DNA from 3 places in the Leptospira selangorensis genome. Region 1 is predicted to be linked to each of the others. Evidence: riboswitches for the same ligand, from Rfam matches in the RefSeq annotation. Region 1 holds a riboswitch; each other region holds the start of a gene.
What was found. Region 1 has a riboswitch for cobalamin ahead of EHO58_RS07980 (LIC13354 family exoprotein). Riboswitches for the same ligand answer to the same signal wherever they lie in the genome.
Positions count from the first base shown of each region.

Region 1 (6,112 bases):
CAAACAATCTCCTGTATATCCTCCCAGCCATTTTTTGTAAAAACTTCTAAGATATAAATATCCGAATGTTTGTAAAAGGAAGGGGTATAATAAAAATCCAAAAACCCTATCCGAAGGAAGATACTCGTTGTGAAAGAATGCGAGCCAAGGAGCCAGTCCCCAAATCCCTGCAATAATTACATTAGAAGTTTTTAAAGTTTGGATGATCGGTTTTGCTTTGGAGAGTTGGTCTTCTCTCACATAAGGAAGAGTTTTTGCAGTGAATAATGCCCAAAATCTACTGGAAGAATGAGAGGATAGTATGGTGATGAAGAGAACTTCGATGGAAAATTCTTCTAAAGATTTGTAGCATACGAATTTAAGAAGAAGTACGAGTATAATTCCGATTGTTCCGAAGGCGCCTATCCTGCTATCCTTCATAATTTCTAGGATTTTCTCTTTAGTCCATCCTCCACCGAACCCGTCGCATACGTCTGTAAATCCGTCTTCATGGAAAGCGCCAGTAACCAAAACGGAAACTGCCATTGCTAAAACGATACTGATCTCCCAACTCAATGAAAGATCTGCAACCCATAGAACGAACCAAGCTATAGCTCCAACAATCCATCCAACTAAAGGAAAATATCTGGAAGAAGAATTGAGATATTCGTCCGAATGTTCCACCCAAGACGGAACGATGATACGAGTATTATAACGTACGGAGGAAAGAAAAATGATCAGTTCTTTGCGGATAAATCCAAACATGCAAAGACGAATTTATTCATTCCTCCGATTCAGGCAGCGAGAATTTGATTTGAGACTAGTCTTTTTTTTCGGAAACGCCTGCGGATTCGAAACTTGCCATATCTCTTAAGAAAGCCAATGCGGATTCTAAGATAGGATAAGCTAGCGCACATCCAGTCCCTTCTCCTAATCGAAGTCCAAGATCTAAAATAGGATCTGCGTCAAAAAACTCCAGGATCAATTTATGACCTTGTTCGGAAGATTTATGAGCGAAGACTGCATTACGAACGATCTTGGGTTCTATTCTAGACGCCGTTAAAAACGCAGAACTTGCGATAAATCCGTCAACCAGGATCAAACGATTTTCTTTATAAGAAGAAAGCATTGCTCCGCAGATCATCGCGATCTCGAAACCTCCAAACTTAGAGAGAACTTCAATAGGATCTTTTGGATTTACTTGATGTTTTGCTCTGCATTCAGCTAGGATCTTTTTTTTACGTTCTAAGGACTGATCGTCCAAGCCTGTTCCTCTTCCAGTAAGATCTTCTGCGGAACGATCTAAAAATACGGAAGCGAGTAGCGAAGCACTGGAAGTATTTCCGATCCCCATCTCTCCAAATCCGATTATATTACAATCTTTTGGCACTTTGGTAATTGCGATCTCTTCGCCGATACGAATTGCTTCTTCGCATTCTTCTCTTGTCATTGCCGGTTCGTTCAGAATGTTTCTAGTTCCGGCGGCAATTTTTGCAGGTATAAAATCCGGATGAGATTGTTCGAAGTTACCGGAAACTCCTGAGTCTATAACCAATAATTTGATTCCATGCTGTTTGCAGAACACATTGATTGCTGCTCCTCCATTCAAAAAGTTCAATACCATTTGGTAAGTAACTTCTTTAGGAAATGCGGAAACTCCCGAGTCTGCGAGTCCATGATCCCCCGCGAATACTAATAGATGCGGATTGGATAATACGGGATCGACTGTGTTCTGGATTGTACCGATTCGATAGGCAAGATCTTCTAATTTTCCCAAGGCGCCTAATGGCTTGGTTTTGGTATCAATTTTATTGCGTAATAATTTATCTAGGTTCAATTGGTGCACATCTTTTGGGCGGATCATATGTTTTCACTTGTTAAAATTTTAATATTGAACTGAAAAAGAACGGAAGATCTTTTTCAGTTTTAGGTTAAGGAGTTACGGATTTCGCGATGACCCCGTCTATATCCGGATTTGCATGAGCCGAATCGATAGGTAGAGAAGTCAAAATCGTTTTAGCTGCGGATATTTTGATATAAGTAAATCCGTTCGTTTGGATTTCGCTTTTTAAGGTACCACTACAACCGGAACCGGAGTTTCCAAAATTAGAATCTGCTAAGTCGAAACCATCTCCACCCCCACCTCCGTTTATAATATCCGTATCAAAAACCTCGGAGACAGTCATTGGATTCGAGTCTTGATTATAGATGAAGGGAGTGATTCCTGCAAAATTATTCCAGTATGTAGGATTTCCCACAAAAGTATTCGGATCTGAATTCGTATAGTTTGGATTCCATCCGCACCAATTTGTTAGATCGTTGCCTACCTCTACTATTAGAGGTTCCATAAAAACGTTGTCGAATGAGTTTGAATTGTTCTGAACCCCTACAAAGAAAGGGTTTTCATAAACTATAAAGTCTATGCCGCTTGTAGGAAGTACCTTTATTCCTGACCAGCGAAGTATGATAGAAGATCCGATTCCGGAAGCATCTAAAGTATATACGTCAAGAGAGCCGTTAAACTTTCCTTGGCCGCGAATTCCGTCGATAGAACAATCCGAATCTTTGAATCCGATACCAGTACTCGTAGGAGCTGAAATGATCTCATCAGCTACAAAAATTCCTCTGCCCGATTCTGGTGTTCTCTGATCGCAAGAACTTAAGAATCCGGATCCTCCCAGCCCAAGTGCAAGAAGAGCCTCTGCGCCGGAAGAACTTTTGGAATCTTCGCAGCCGATGAAACTTGAAGAAAAACAAGTAAATATTACGAAAATTTGAATAACTTTTTTGATCTTTAACATTTACTATTTTCCTTCCGTTATTCGGCTTATTTTAGTTTTGAGTTTCGAGTCTACTCCAAGGAGCAGGATCAAATCCGCTATTTAAACCGCAGCCAGCGTTGATATCACTCGGATCTGAATAAAAATCCAAATCATCCGCTTTGGCCGAAGCTAGAGTTGTTTGAGAGGAAACACCGGAAAGGTCAGGGCAAACATAGGTTTTGCCGTCCTTAACGGTCCAACGATACCAAGAATAATTCCCTTGGGAAAAAGAGGAATCTCCGCGGAAACGGACATAGATCACTTTTTTATTCGTGTCGATCTCCTGGATATCACCGTATAAATAACTATTGCCGTAAGTCGCATCAAACATCGTTTGTGCGATTAAAGAAAGAGAGATATTATAGGTTCCTACAATCTCATTTCCCGGTGCAGTATAAGTCCCACCCGCATAATCCGAAGTTCCATTATAATAATTATAATTTCCTGCAATCGGGTTTAAGCCTGCTACAGCAACTAAGGCAAGTACGTTTTGATTGTCAGACTTACTGGATTCTCCCAGATCAAAACAATTCGCGAACACGAATAATGAACAAATGGCAAACGTTAAAGCAGCCGAATTTTTGAATTTTCTCATTTTTCTCTCCTGATGTCTGCCGGATACCGCAGAAAAAGAAAATATAAGCAAAATAACGTTAGTCGATCATTGACCTTATTCAGATCTGAACGATTTTGTATTTGCGGTGGTTTTCTTTTTCCGTTCGAGAGCCCCGACATTTTAGCTTTCGGGGCCCCATCGCAGAAAGCGCGGATGCGCTAAAGAGCGAGATTTACGATACCCCCCAACCTCGAGGTTAAAGTATCGCGGGGAAGATCTGGCTTATTCCGTTTAAAACGGACATCACAGTTGCGGGTCAGCGCGGGATTTTCACCCGACTTCCTCCCTGAAAGCGTAATTCCAGGTTTTGGTTTAGTACTTTCGCTGGCAAGGGAAAAACTATAAGGATACGAAAGTCATCTATTCCTTGCAATATCAGTATAAATCTACGATATTCAAAGCATAAGAACGATTAGAAAGGATTCGGTACATAATTTCAGATCGATGAGACATTATAGTCCGCAAAAAATTCGGGAAAGATCTTTCATAGACCGAATATAGAAGAGAGAGTTCTAATAAAACTTCCAAGAGGAATCCAATGAAAATTACCCGATCTACTTTTCTGAAAGCCGGAATTTTAACTACCGCAGCTTTGTTAGGAAGTCGTAAGGGAAATTTATTCGCTCAGAATACAAACTCCGGAAAAAAAGTAATCGTACTTGGTGGTGGACTTTCCGGACTTTATTCGGCATACATCTTAGGAAAAACAGGAAGTAAAGTAACTCTGATAGAAGCTACGGATAGAGTAGGGGGAAGAGTTAGATCCATACAAGATCCTTCCGGTCATGTTATTGATCTAGGAGCGGAATGGGTTTCTTCTGAAGATAAAACTGTTCGTAGTTTAGTTAGAGAACTAGGATTAAAATTACAATCTTCTCCCTTGGTTCCGGATCTATTTTTAGGAACTTATAAGAAAGCTGGCAGCTGGGAACTTTCTCCTAAATCGCAAGAGATCTTAAGCAAATTAGTATCACAAAATTCTAAATTAGATACTGCACAGCAGCAGGCACTAGATCGTATCAGCATTTATAATTATTTAGTGTATCAAGGAGTTAGTCCGGAAGATCTGACTTTACTGGGTCATAAACTTTCTCTTCATTATGGAGATAGTATCAGAGTTCTATCCGCTGAAAAAGTTTTAAGCGATCTTGCACAATTCCCTCAAAGGAATAGTAAGATAGAAGGTGGAATGGAAAATATTGCCAAAACCTTGGTGATGAATATAGAAAACACCGAGTTTGTTTTTTCAGATCCTGTCCTTTCTGTGGATCAGGATTCTACCGGAGTTACCGTTACTACTGCATCCGGAAGAAAATTTAACGGTTCTACTTGTATCTGCACTTTACCCGCGAATCAGATCTCTAATGTAAAATGGAACCCGGGTTTGGATAAAGAAAAACTTCTCGCAGCATTAAGAGTTCGTTATTCTCAAATTTATAAGTTATTTTTGGTATTAAAAGAATCTCCTTGGGAATCTTCTCCTTTTGCAGTTCATTCAGATGCGGCGGCTCAATTTTTATATGATGCAGGTACCAAGTCTGATACTTCAGATAAGGTTTTAGGGGTAATTGCGAATGGGGATAGATTTTCAGTGTTTGATTCTGCTAGCCAAGACCAAAAGGTAGAATATATTCGTCTTACTCTGGAGCGTCTAGGTTTGAAGAAGGATCTACAGATCCAAAGATTCTATTTTACAGAAACTAAAAAGGATTACATTCCGAACGGGGTCGCTGAGTTTCCACCGGGAAGTTTTGGATCTGAGATCATTTTAAGAAAACCGTATGATCGTATCTTCTTCGCAGGAGAGCATACTGGAGAAATTACCGGAACCGTAGAGGCCGCCTTGAGTTCTGCGATCAAAGCGGTGAATCTGGTTTAGTAAGAAACTTTTATTAGATCAAACGTTTCGTTCTAGTTTTTCAAAGGCATTCCTGTCTTCTCTTCAATCCAAGCAGTCGCATCTAATAGGATTTTTTCGATTCCATCCTCTGTTATCGCCCAGTGAGAAAGTTTAGGATATAATCTCATTACGGAACTAGAATATTTGGAAGCGATCTTTCTGCCGATCCGTGGAGGAGTGACTCTATCTTTTCCGGTTGTTGCCACAAATACCGGACATTGGACCTTCTCGAAGTTTACCCGAGTGGGTTGTGAATATGAAAGGAATGGTAAGAAAGTCTGGAATGCAATTGTCCCGGATTCCGGAACGTAAGTCGGATAGAGATCGTTTTGTTTTGATTCGCTTAAAGTATTGTAAATCCCATATGCAAATTTGTTCTTACTTAATAGATTCGTTCTTCTCCAAAAGAAAGGAGCTCTTAGAATTTCCCAAACCGTTTTTAGACCCGTCCAGGAAAGCCCGCTAATTTGCCCGGGTTGTACCGGAGTGATTAATATTAAAGCTTTCGTTTTGATCCGAGTCGCAAGAAGTTGCGCTAGTAATCCTCCTAAAGAATGACCTAATAAGATAGGTTCTTTCCAACCCAATCGATTTATAGTATTCTCCAGATAATCTATATAATCGGAAATTCCTAATTTGGAAAGTTTTCGCAAATCTGCTCCAGGCTCATGCATAGGCAAATCTATAGATTGGCAGGTATAACCTTCTTTTTCTAGAGTTTCTTGTACTTGAGATAAATGTGTTCCTCTACACCACATTCCATGGATGAGAAGGATGTTTCCTTTCGTTTGCATT
Region 1 covers NZ_RQES01000010.1:496,732-502,843, reverse strand. The annotation lists gene EHO58_RS07995 (adenosylcobinamide-GDP ribazoletransferase) at 1-744, opposite strand, end outside; gene cobT (nicotinate-nucleotide--dimethylbenzimidazole phosphoribosyltransferase) at 800-1,843, opposite strand; gene EHO58_RS07985 (LIC_13355 family lipoprotein) at 1,911-2,771, opposite strand; gene EHO58_RS07980 (LIC13354 family exoprotein) at 2,812-3,396, opposite strand; adenosylcobalamin (AdoCbl) riboswitch at 3,591-3,717, opposite strand; gene EHO58_RS07975 (flavin monoamine oxidase family protein) at 3,956-5,296, shown strand; gene EHO58_RS07970 (alpha/beta fold hydrolase) at 5,329-6,111, opposite strand.

Region 2 (6,112 bases), on a different contig from region 1:
CCGAAACCTTCTTTAGGTTTAAAGAAGATACTTTTTCGACTTTCCCATAGATCGCTCGCATTCGCCGAGCTTACAATTTTGGTAACCGGAATAGCAGATCTTAAGATTTCCGAATCCTGTTTATTAAGACCTGCATTTATAAGAAAATCATTATCCGAAAGAACGTTCAAATTCGTTTTCCGAGCGTATAAGTCATAGTCGATTGGGTTAGGAGTGACGATTACTTTTCCACTCTTCCAGGCTTGAAAAATTTTCAAATTCGGATCTTCGGATAAATGAAAATCGGTCAATCTATTATATATTAAATCGATCCTCTTTCCTTCGAAATAGAGTTCTTCTCCTATCAATTCTATCTGATCCGGATCTAAAATTTCAGAGTGAATTCCTTTGGATCTAAATAGATCTCTAAATAGTAAAAATTCAGGATATAAGAATTGGTTGGAAGGACTTTCGTCCACGATAGCGATAAAGTCAGGTCGTCCTATTCGTCCGTTGGAGCTCCATTCATCAAGAAAGATAGAATAGAATCTTTCCTCTAAAGTTCGGAGAACTTCCACATTAGGCATAGCAATATCAACGACCTTACAGCATCTGATCTGGGCTTCTAAAAGTTTTAATTGTAAATAAGCCCCGCCCGCGTTCGTATTAATCTCGATGAGTTTGGGACCTTCTTTCGTATAATGAAAATCTAAACTAAGAAAAACTCCCCCGGTAGTATTCCCTGCCCTTTCCCTGGGATCATAATCCGACAAAATTCTATCTCTGACCTCGGGTAAACGTAAAGCGTCCCGGATAGAAGTCAGAATTTGCTCGATCCTATTTTTATCAGAAATATTGATAAAGGAGGGTGTTTCGGAATAAAAATGAGCTTCTTCACTCAGACGTTCTTTATTCAAAGTAGAACAAGAACATTTTTCATTTAATATTTCTGCTAAGTTAGTTTCCATTCCATTATCCGCTATACAACCTTAGACATGATCCATTACAAAAAGAAGTTCCCTCGCAATCGTTTCACATGTTTCCAGGTATTTTTCTATAACTTGAGGAGTGTCGTCAAATTCCTTGGGATCTGAATATGGAAGACTGATCCTCGCCCCTGCTCCGGGAACAAAAGGACAAGCCTCATCTGCAGAAGAGCAGACCATCACTGCTATAAATTTCCCTCTAGGATTTGCGGAATCTGAATAAAGTTTTGAATATGCAGCGATAGGGAGGAAATTTTCTTTATAAGAGACCCTGTATCTAGGATTATTTTCCGCTTCTTCTTCCTTCTCTATTTTGAACCCGATCTTTACAAGTGCTTGAACTGAGTTCGGATGAAAAGAAGTTACTTCCGTTCCTCCTGAATAAGACCCGATCCCGGAAAGTCCGAGATACTCTGCACAGACAAACGCAAACATTTGTGCAACTTGGCTACGACGAGAGTTATGAGTGCAGACAAATATCATTTCAAAATAATTCTGATCTAATTTTAATTTTCGAATCTCATTCGCGAAGTGGAGTAATATTTCCTTTCTTTCCTCCGAAATGAAAGACGATTCGTTTTCTCTTTTCTCTAAAAAAACTTTAATTGGATCGAAAAGGGAATTCATACTGCTCCTCTCTTCAGATAGAATTTCTGTTTGAATATTTTCGCGATCTCTACCAAAAAAACAAGGACTGGAATTTCCACAAGAGGCCCCACGATCCCTACAAACGCCTGTCCGGATGCGATCCCAAAAGTCCCAATCGCGACAGCGATCGCTAATTCGAAGTTATTTCCCGCAGCAGTAAAAGAAACCGCTACATTCCTTGGATAATCCGCTTTTATTAGAAGTCCTAGTCCGAAACTGAAAAAGAACATTAAAATAAAGTAAATCAGTAAAGGAGCTGATATTTTGAGAACATCTAAAGGAATATTGATAAGCGAGTCTCCTTTCAAACTGAATATGAATACGATCGTCAAAAGTAAAAAGATCAGTGTGATCGGAGAAATAGACGGCAATAATTTTTGAGTCGTCCATTCTTCTCCCTTAAAACGAAGGCTTAAGGTTCGTATTCCCCAACCGAGTAAAAACGGAATTCCTAAGTAGATCAAGACACTATATGCGATGTCCCAATAACTCACATGTATAGAAGAGTTCGTAAATCCTAAAGTCCCTGGAAGGATGCTTACAAATAAATACGCCAAAACTCCGTAAAAAAGAAGCTGAAAGATACTATTTAAGGCGACAAGACCGGCAGCGACCTCTCTATCTCCGTCCGCAAGATCGTTCCATACTAAAACCATCGCAATACAACGTGCGATTCCGATCAGTATTAATCCGATTCGATATTCCTGGTTTTCCGGAAAGAAAAGGAACGCCAACCCGAACATCAATAATGGGCCGACCACCCAATTTAAAAGTAGAGAATATAAGACCAGGTCTATCCGTCCGAACGCCCTAGGAATCCTCGTGAAATTCACCTTAGCCAAAGGAGGAACCATCATAAAAATAAGTCCGATAGCGATCGGAAGATTTGTCCCTCCGAACTCCGAACTTCTAATCCAATCAACAAAACCGGGAGACCAAATAGAGAAAGAGACCCCTATCCCCATAGCGATAAAGATCCAGACGGTTAGAAACTTATCTAAAAAAGATAATCTTTTTTCGGAAATGACATGAGAAGACATTAATCGTTTAATCGCAATATTGCGATTAATGTCAAGCGGTTTTAGCAGGAATTTCCGCTTTCGGGGATCTGAGAAAGAAAAGGAGCAAAATATCCTCCGATCTCCTCCCAAGTTTTTTTATTAATACAATAACAGATGGACGGACCGTCTATGGTTCCTTGTAAAATACCCACGTCTTTTAGCGCTTTTAGGTGTTGTGAGATCGTGGCCTGAGCAAGCCCTAGTTCGTCGACCAAGTCACCACAGATACAGGCTTTTCTTTTGAGAATGGACTCCAAGATCGCAATACGAGCCGGATGCCCGAGGGCTTTTGCATAAGAGGCAATCTTATTCTGCCGCTTATTAAATAGCTCTGTTTTGGTAATTCCCATAGATTGGATGTGGAATTAAGTTATGATAATTTCAATTCAAATTTTAAGCTATGGATTTGAATCCAGAAAACTAATCCACTCCCCTAACAAACAGTCGATTTCAATCACAGATATATTAAGTCACACAGGCTTCTTCTTCAATTGTTCTGTTTTTTTCCTTGACATTTACAAGCCCAAAAACCCTGGTGTAAGAAGCGTTGGTGTTCTGCTCTTATAGCGGAACTTAAAAGGGAACCCGGTGATGATTCCGGGACTGCCCCGCAGCGGTATTCGAGAACGAAATTCACATTCTGCACTGGATCGCGCGATCTGGGAAGCAGTGAAAATTAGGAAAAGGAAGATTCTTCCCAAGCTCGTAAGTCCGAAGACCTGCCAAAGCCCTTCATCCTAGAGAAAACGGATGTGGGTTTACCGGAACCTCGAGGGAGGGTTGGATGGTGGTTCGCGTTTCCTGTCCGTTTACGCCCTCCTCTCTTTCCAAACCCCCTCAAGGCTTCGATTTTCGACTCGCGAGGTGAGAGTTTGGAGCTTAAATATCCTATTTCCTTTTTATGTGGCCTGATTTGCGGGAATTTTTTCCATAAATCGCCTACGAATCATATATTACCTATTTCATATATAAGGTTTTTCTTATGAATAGAGAAAGCCTTGACCATCATTCCGTCAAACTCGAGCCGGGACTTGTTATTGAAACAAGACAGATCGAAATGGTCTTCCCTGAAGTTACCAATCATTATGGAACATTATTCGCTGGAGACGCATTGTCTTTTATGGCGAAAAGTGCATTCATCGCTGCTTCTAGATATTCTCGAAAAAAAGTCGTCGCTGCCAAAAGTGAACAAGTGGATTTTCGTGTTCCGGTCCGGCAAGGAAATCTGATCGAACTAATCTCAAGAGTGGTGTCCGTAGGAAATTCTTCAATGACAATAGAAGTAGAACTCTATGCTGAGGATTTTCTTAGCGGAGAACGCTATTTAGGTACGAAAGGAAAGTTCGTGATGGTCGCTTTAGGAGAAGATGGCCGCCCAACGAAAGTCCCTACCTTAATCCAAAAAGAAATAAATACATTATAGATAAATAATAAAAGGAATCGAACTACTATGAGTAAAAATAAAGAGCCCTACACTCCGGGTGAGAAACTTCGGGATGCGTTAAAAAAGGAATCACCTCTTCAGATCGTAGGCACAATCAACGCAAACCATGCGCTTCTTGCACAAAGAGCCGGTTTCAAAGCGATCTATCTATCTGGAGGAGGAGTGGCTGCAGGTTCTTTAGGAATTCCCGATCTTGGGATCACTACCTTAGAAGATGTTCTCATTGATGTACGTAGGATCACTGATGTTTGCGATCTTCCCTTGCTCGTAGATGTGGATACAGGATTCGGACCTAGCGCATTTAATGTGGCAAGAACCGTAAAATCCTTAATCAAAGCAGGGGCCGCAGGACTTCATATAGAAGACCAAGTTGGTGCAAAGCGATGTGGCCATCGACCGAACAAAGAAATAGTCTCCCAGGAAGAAATGGTCGATCGCATTCGGGCGGCAGTAGATGCAAAGACGGATCCTAAATTTGTGATCATGGCAAGAACCGACGCACTGGCAAACGAAGGTTTAGAGAAAGCGATAGAAAGATGTAAAGCATTCGTAAATGCAGGGGCAGACATGATCTTCCCAGAAGCCGTCACAGATCCGGAAACCTATCGTAAATTTACGGAAGCAGTGTCCGTTCCAATACTCGCAAACATCACTGAATTTGGAGCCACACCATTATTCACTGTAGATGAATTAAAGTCCGCCGGAGTCGGACTCGTATTATATCCGTTATCCGCCTTTAGAGCAATGAACAAGGCTGCAGAAAGAGTCTTTCAAACCATTCGTAAAGAAGGAAGTCAGAAATCCGTATTGGATACTATGCAAACCAGAAATGAACTCTACGAGTCGATCGGCTATTATGAATACGAAGATAGGTTAGATGCATTATTCGCTGCCGCTAAATCAAAAAACGGAAAAGGAGAAATTAGATGAAAGAGATGACTGTCGAAGCAAAGCCAACAAAAGGAAAAAAATCCGTAGCCCTTTCCGGAGTGGCCGCAGGTAATACCGCACTTTGTACGGTAGGTATAACTGGTAACGATCTTCATTATAGAGGATATGATATTCGCGACTTAGCAGAAAAATGCGAGTTTGAAGAAGTCGCTCATCTTCTTATTCATGGGAGACTTCCAACAGTCTCAGAACTTCGCAGATATAAAGACAAATTACATTCTGCCGCAGGGTTGCCGAATGCGGTCAAGGTGGCATTAGAACAATTGCCTTCTAGCACCCATCCGATGGATGTGCTTAGAACAGGAGTGTCCGTCTTAGGATGTAATGTTCCTGAAAAAGACGATCATAGTATCTCCGGTGCAAAAGAAATCGCAGATCGTATTCTTGCTTCTTTAGGATCCATGCTACTCTATTGGTACCACTTCGCATATAACGGTAGAAGAATAGATTTAGAATCTAACGAAGATTCCATCGCTGGACGTTTCCTACATCTTCTTCATAGTAAAAGACCTTCTCTATTATCGACAAAGGCAATGCAGATCAGTCTCATTCTTTACGCAGAGCACGAGTTTAACGCCTCCACATTCACAGCGAGAGTCGTAGCAGGAACGGGTGCTGATCTTTACTCTTCTATCTGCGGAGGAATAGGAGCATTAAGAGGCCCGAAACACGGAGGAGCCAACGAAGTTTCTTTAGAGATCCAAACTAGATACGAAAATCCCGAAGAAGCTGAAGAAGATATCCTTAAGAGATTGGAGAATAAGGAAGTCATCATCGGGTTTGGACATCCAGTTTATACGATTGAAGATCCTAGAAGCGGAATCATCAAGTCGGTCGCCAAAGAACTTTCGGAAGAAGCGGGAACAAAGACCATGTTTGAAATTGCCGAGAGGATAGAAGGTATCATGGCAAAACATAAAAACATGTTCCCGAATCTAGATTGGTTCAGTGCGGTCAGCTATCATATGATGGGAGTTCCTACCGCAATGTTCACTCCTATCTTTGCTATCGCAAGAACCACGGGATGGAGTGCCCACGTAATA
Region 2 covers NZ_RQES01000018.1:176,301-182,412, reverse strand. The annotation lists gene EHO58_RS13275 (circularly permuted ATPgrasp domain protein) at 1-947, opposite strand, end outside; gene EHO58_RS13270 (low molecular weight phosphatase family protein) at 969-1,592, opposite strand; gene arsB (ACR3 family arsenite efflux transporter) at 1,589-2,653, opposite strand; gene EHO58_RS13260 (ArsR/SmtB family transcription factor) at 2,695-3,024, opposite strand; cobalamin riboswitch at 3,206-3,415, shown strand; gene EHO58_RS13255 (acyl-CoA thioesterase) at 3,657-4,097, shown strand; gene prpB (methylisocitrate lyase) at 4,125-5,048, shown strand; gene prpC (bifunctional 2-methylcitrate synthase/citrate synthase) at 5,045-6,112, shown strand, end outside.
Region 2: it holds a riboswitch for cobalamin, as region 1 does, so the genes downstream of both, EHO58_RS13255 (acyl-CoA thioesterase) here and EHO58_RS07980 (LIC13354 family exoprotein) in region 1, are expected to answer to the same signal.

Region 3 (6,112 bases), on a different contig from region 1:
AATAGTTAAGATGAAAACCTTCACGCTCTATGTCTTAATTAGCATGGAAGAGAAGGTTATGCAAAACTGCGATGAAATTCCTCCAAAAATAAACAAGCCCTCCGGTTATTTAGAGAAGGACTTTTTACCTAAGGAGATGGGCTGGGATGAATGGTACTGCCAGGCGGCACAATTCAAGAATATACTTTATCATTCTCCAAACGGATTTGCGATCATATCCCTGGAAGGAAGGTTTATCAGTTCTAATCCTGCACTTTCTCAAATTTTAGGTTATTCAGAAAACGAATTGGTCGGAATGAGTTTTGATTATATTACTCATCCTGATGATTTGGAAGAAGATCTCCGATCCAGAGACCAATTTCTAAAAGGGCAAATATCTTTATTTAAAAGGAAAAAAAGATACATCCATAAAGACGGACACCAACTCTGGGTTCAGGTGGATGCAACCTTAATACGAAATAGAAAGGGAGATCCGAATTATTTTGCGGCTCAATTCCAAGATATTACAAAACATCATGAATTAGAAAAACAACTCATTCATTCTCAAAGAATGGAATCAATCGGCTCTCTTGCCGGTGGAGTTGCCCACGACTTCAATAATATTCTAACTGTAGTTTTAGGCTACACTACCCTTTTAGAAAAGAATTCAGGACATCCGGAAAAGATCCTACAGTATTCTGAAATTATTAAAAAAACGGCGGAAAGAGGATCTTCGTTAATCAAACAACTTTTGACCTTAGCGAGAAAGGTCGAATCGGATCTCAAACCTTCTATCTTGAACGATCTATTATCTGAAGCAGCCCATATAGCCTCTTCTACTTTTCCTAAATCTATTCGAGTAGTTTCGGATCTTCCCCAAGATCCCATCCTGGTACAAGCCGATCATACTCAGATCCACCAAGTGTTTCTGAATTTATTTTTAAATGCGAAAGATGCAATGCCGAACGGCGGCTTACTTTCCATCAGATTAAGAATGGAAGAAGGAGAATTTATTTCTCCGGAAAAAATCCAAAAAACCGCAGTAATAGAAATTTTAGACAGCGGAACGGGAATAGACAGAAAGACGATCCGTAAAATATTCGATCCATTCTTCACAACCAAAGAACCCGGTAAAGGAACCGGGCTTGGACTTTCCATCGTTTATGGTATTTTAGAAAATCATAAAGGAAAGATCAAAGTAGAAAGTGAACTTGGATCAGGCACAAAATTTTCCATTTATTTTCCGGTTCTGGAATAGAAAAGATTTCGGCTACTTCTACCCTTTAGAAAATTTATAAGAAGTTCATTTTTGTTCCTTCCAGATCCTATTTCGGATCCTACTCAAGGAAACAGGAGTGATCCCCAAAAAAGAAGCAATATAATGTTGAGGGATACGATTCGCGATATCCTGTTGCTCTTTGATAAGATTCAAATATCTTTGTTCCGGACTATCCCTGATCCTGGACAAAAACAAATTCATATAAGTATCAAATCTTTCGGCAACATATTCCAATAAAAAACCTCGGACGTCTTCGTTTTCTTTATAAATAATCTCAGCATCTTCTCCGCTTAAGATCAATAATTCCGTGGGTTCTATACTCTCCACACTAAGTTGGCTATCTTTATAAGTTCCTCTATAACTATGGATAGAAGTGATCGCTCTATTTTCGGGAAAAAACGCGATTGTGATATCTCGACCCTTATCTTCGAATTTTAACCGCAGGCATCCTTTTTTAACGATAAATATGTTTTTGGTATAAACACCTCTTTTGATCAGCACGGTTTTTGCCGGGACCTTCTTTTCTTTTAACATGGAAGTATAACGGTCCCAATTTTTTTCCAAACTTGGGATCTTCTTCCTTAGATTTTCCAGTAATGGTATCTCATGCATCTTGGAGCCTTGAATTCTCCCGTATTCAGTAGTATAGGAATGAAAAGGCAAGATTTGTTTTGGTACCAAACCAGGAATTTATGATTTTGGAGCAAGTTCTCCAATTCTTTATACGAAAAGTTTCGAATTAGATTGAATAGTTTCCTAAAAAGGGAAACCTTGCCCGCATCGAAGAGAATTTTTCAACATGTCATTCAGCAGATACAAAGGTAAAAAAGTATTTATTACAGGCGGTTCCGCGGGTATAGGCAAAGGAATTGCGATCCAATTAGCGAAGGCAGGAGCAAGTGTAATCGTTTCCGCCAGAGGAAAATCCAACTTAGAAAAAACCGTCCAGGAATTAAAGGCAGTAGGAGCTCCAACAGCAGTATTCGGATTCGCAGTCTTAGATGTTTCAGATAAAAAGGCCATCGAAAAAGAAGCCAAAAAGGTAATCCAGACATTAGGAGGATTGGACATTTTAATCTGCAGCAGCGGTTTTGCAAAAGCAGGAGAAGCTTCCGATCTAGACGACGAAGTTTATAGAAATCTAATGGATGTAAACTTTTTCGGCCACGTGAATAGTGCGCTTGCATTTAGTGATCATTTTTCCAAACAAAAAAGTGGTGAGATCGTATTTTTAGCATCCACCCTTGCGTTTTTTTCCATCTACGGATACGGAGCTTATTCGGCTAGTAAGTTTGCGATTGTAGGTTTTGCCCAAGGTTTTCGCCAGGAAATGATGCTTCATGGAGTAAAAGTGAAATTATTCCTTCCTCCTACAACGGATACTCCTGGTTTGGAAAAGGAGAATACCGACAAACCTGAATTGAGTAAGGAAATTGAAATGGGTTCCGCATTAAATAGAATTCATACAATTGATTCCGTAGCAAAGGCCATCCTAAAATGGATACCGAACAAAAAGTTCATCGGTTATACAGGCTGGGATTCTTGGCTCCAATATTTTCTATTTAGACATTTTCCGGAATTCAGCATTAAACTTACCGATTCCGAATTAAAAGCGGCCCAGTCTAGACTGGATAAGAAAAAACAAAAAGTATAACTGTGGATATTCTTAAGGAGACTCTATGAAACCGATTAGCAAGGACTGGAAGGAAGATATTTCCCCGGATGAAGAGATTCGTTTTGCGGAATATGTAAAGGCATTCCAAAAGATCCAAAAAGTAAACTCTTCCAAATTCGGAAAAGGTCGCACATTACATAGAAAGCAGATCTTAGGGCTGCAGGCAAAGTTTGAAGTTTTATCCAATATTCCTGATTATACAAAACAGGGTTTGTTCTCCACTTCCGGCACAAAGGATGTTTGGATCCGATTATCCAGCGGGAGTATGAAACTACAGCCTGATACCACTGGAGACATCAGAGGATTTGCATTAAAAATCCTAGGAGTAAATGGGCCAAGCGCTTTACAAAACGGTAATACTTCTGCCCAAGATTTTCTACTGATCAATTTAGAAGCATTCTCTTCTCCTAAAAGTGAGGAGTTCGTAGGTGTTGTTACCGCAGCAGCTAAAGGAGGAGGTCCGTTATTAAAATATCTTTTTGCCACTTACGGATTTTTCGGTGCATTTGCCAGGATCAAAAAAGTATCAAAAAGTTTTAATAAACCTTTTAGCGGATTTGCAACGGAACCTTTTTATAGCGCGGCACCAATAGCCTTCGGCCCCTACGCTGCGAGAATTAGACTTCTTCCTCCTTCTGGTATAACTCCAAACAAAGATGCCTCAAAGGATTGGGCAAATGATATTAAATCAAAACTTTCAAAAGGTCCTCTGGTTTATACATTCCAAGCCCAATTTTTCACGGATGAAAAAACAACTCCAATCGAAGATGCTTCCGTTGATTGGCCTGAATCAGAAGCTCCTTACGTTACTCTCGCTACTCTTACAATTCCAACTCAAGATTTCGGATCCGAGCCCGGTCTATCTTTGCAAAAAAAGATCGAAGATACAATTTTTGATCCTTGGGAAGCTTTATTAGAGCATAGACCTTTAGGAGATGTAATGAGAGCGAGAAAACATGTATATCTAGCGAGCCAAAAAGGAAGAGGCGCAGTTTAGAGAATTTTGTTAGATTGAAAATAAAATACTATGCAAAATCACTCACCTAAATAGATCCTGAAATCTCAGACTATTTTTGTAGGAACATAGATGTCTCCATCTATGGGAAGACGGTGCAATTCCGTCACGGTACCCGCCGCTGTAAGAGGGACAAAAGGCACAAGATGTCACTGGGTGTAAAAACCTGGGAAGACGTGCTGAGTAGGACGATCTCGAGTCAGAAAACGACCTTACAAAAATCCTGAAGCTACGTGATCCAGTCTCGGATGTAAGACGGTTACGTAACTAAACTCAATTTTTTTCATACGATACTTTGGCTCATTCTTTTGTGCCTTAATATCGTTTATATCTTGTTAGGTGAAGATCTCTTAGGAGGGATTTTTATGCGCTCGATTTCCGTTTCGAAGGATTTTTCAGGAGCCAAATTATGGCTTAGAGCTTCCGTTCTGGTTTTTGCAGGATTTCTTGCTTTTTCTACGATCTATGCAGTAGGCCTGGAACCAATGGTGTATTTGCACGATACTTTTCATGATATAAGACATTCCACAGGATTTCCATGCCATTAAGATCAGAGTTTTCTGATCTTCTGCGGACAGGGATATTTTCCGGTCTGGTGTCAGGTCTTGTTTTAGGGATCATGGTCTGTGTTTGGAATCTTCCGTTGATTTTAGAGGCGGAAAAGTTTGAAGCAAAATCTGCATCAGAAAATTTGAATACAGGTCATACACATGTTCACTCCCATACCCATGGAGAACGCCATTCCCATACAAAAGTGGAATCCGCTTCTTCTGAAAAGATTGAGAGTGATAGTCTCTGGCAAAAAAGAAATTTAGGAACAATCATAGGTTCCGTTCTATTAGGAATTTCTTTTGGAGTTTTGGTTTCCCTTTGGATGGTATTTTTTCCTCCTAACGGCTTTTTAGAGAACCCTTCCCTATCCAAGGCGATCTACCTTAGTATCTTATTTGCAGTCGGTGGATTTCTAATCTTCTTTGGAATTCCATATTTAGGGCTTCCTCCCGAATTACCTGGGAGAGCCTCCGGAAGTTATGATTACCCGGAAAGACAGGCCTGGTGGTATCTTAGTGTTGGGTCCAGCTTGGTCGGTATTTTAGGATCTAGGATCCTTCTATCATATTTAAACATTCATAATTTGCTAAAATGGGCTTTTGCTTTAGTAATGGTCCTATTCTTTTCGGGACTTCCATTCTATATCGGTGTGCCTGATATTTCGGAAGATTTTGCGGCTCCAAAAGAATTAAGGAACCAATTCGAATATGTGACCTTGCTCACGAATCTGATCTTCTGGTATTTATTATCCTCTTTATTTTTCATATTCTGGAAACCAAAGCAGGTATTAGGATTCAAATGAAACCTAAAATTGCGGTTCTGGTGTTGGGTCATGGAAGTAGGGAAATAAATTCCAATCTTGAATTCGTTTCTCTGGTCGAGGCCTATTCCCTTACTCGTCCGGATCTGAAAATTTCACATGCTTATGTAGAACTTGCCAAACCCGATCTGGAAACTGCATTAAGAGAGCTTAGCAAAGAATATTCTAATATAATAATATTTCCTCTGTTTTTATACACTTCAGGTCATATCAAAAACGATGTTCCGATCGTTCTGGATCGAATTAAATCAGAGTTCCCAAGTCATTCTTTCAAAATGGCGAATAGTTTAGGAGTCCATTCTAAAATGGTATCCTTACTTAGAAACCGTGCAGAAGGATTTATACCTCTAAACAAAGAACAATCCTCTAAAACTGGAGTAATCATAGTAAACAGAGGCTCTTCTGATCCTGATGCGAATGGAGACTTCTATAAAACGGTTCGTTTATTCCAAGAAGGAAATCATTTCTCCTTTGTTCTTCCTTCCTTCATAGGGATCACCAGCCCTCTTCTTCTGGAAACTTTGGAGATGGCTTCCAAATTAAGACCGGAAAAACTTCTGGTGGTCCCCTACTTTTTATTCGGAGGACTATTGATCCAAAAAATTTCCTCCTTGGTCAAAAACTTTTCAGAAAAATTCCCTTGGATCAAAACGGAAATGTCCTCATATTTGGGACCGGATCCTGAATTAGTTTCAGTCATGGACGAAAGGATCCAAGATTGTATCTCCGGAAAACTTTCTCTTCCATGTGATACCTGCGAATACAGGGCTCAACTTCCGGGTCTTTCTAAAA
Region 3 covers NZ_RQES01000019.1:107,699-113,810, reverse strand. The annotation lists gene EHO58_RS15675 (two-component system sensor histidine kinase NtrB) at 59-1,237, shown strand; gene EHO58_RS15670 (Crp/Fnr family transcriptional regulator) at 1,283-1,870, opposite strand; gene EHO58_RS15665 (SDR family NAD(P)-dependent oxidoreductase) at 2,058-2,912, shown strand; gene EHO58_RS15660 (catalase) at 2,938-3,930, shown strand; cobalamin riboswitch at 3,994-4,178, shown strand; gene EHO58_RS15655 (CbtB domain-containing protein) at 4,314-4,496, shown strand; gene EHO58_RS15650 (CbtA family protein) at 4,487-5,302, shown strand; gene EHO58_RS15645 (CbiX/SirB N-terminal domain-containing protein) at 5,299-6,112, shown strand, end outside.
Region 3: it holds a riboswitch for cobalamin, as region 1 does, so the genes downstream of both, EHO58_RS15655 (CbtB domain-containing protein) here and EHO58_RS07980 (LIC13354 family exoprotein) in region 1, are expected to answer to the same signal.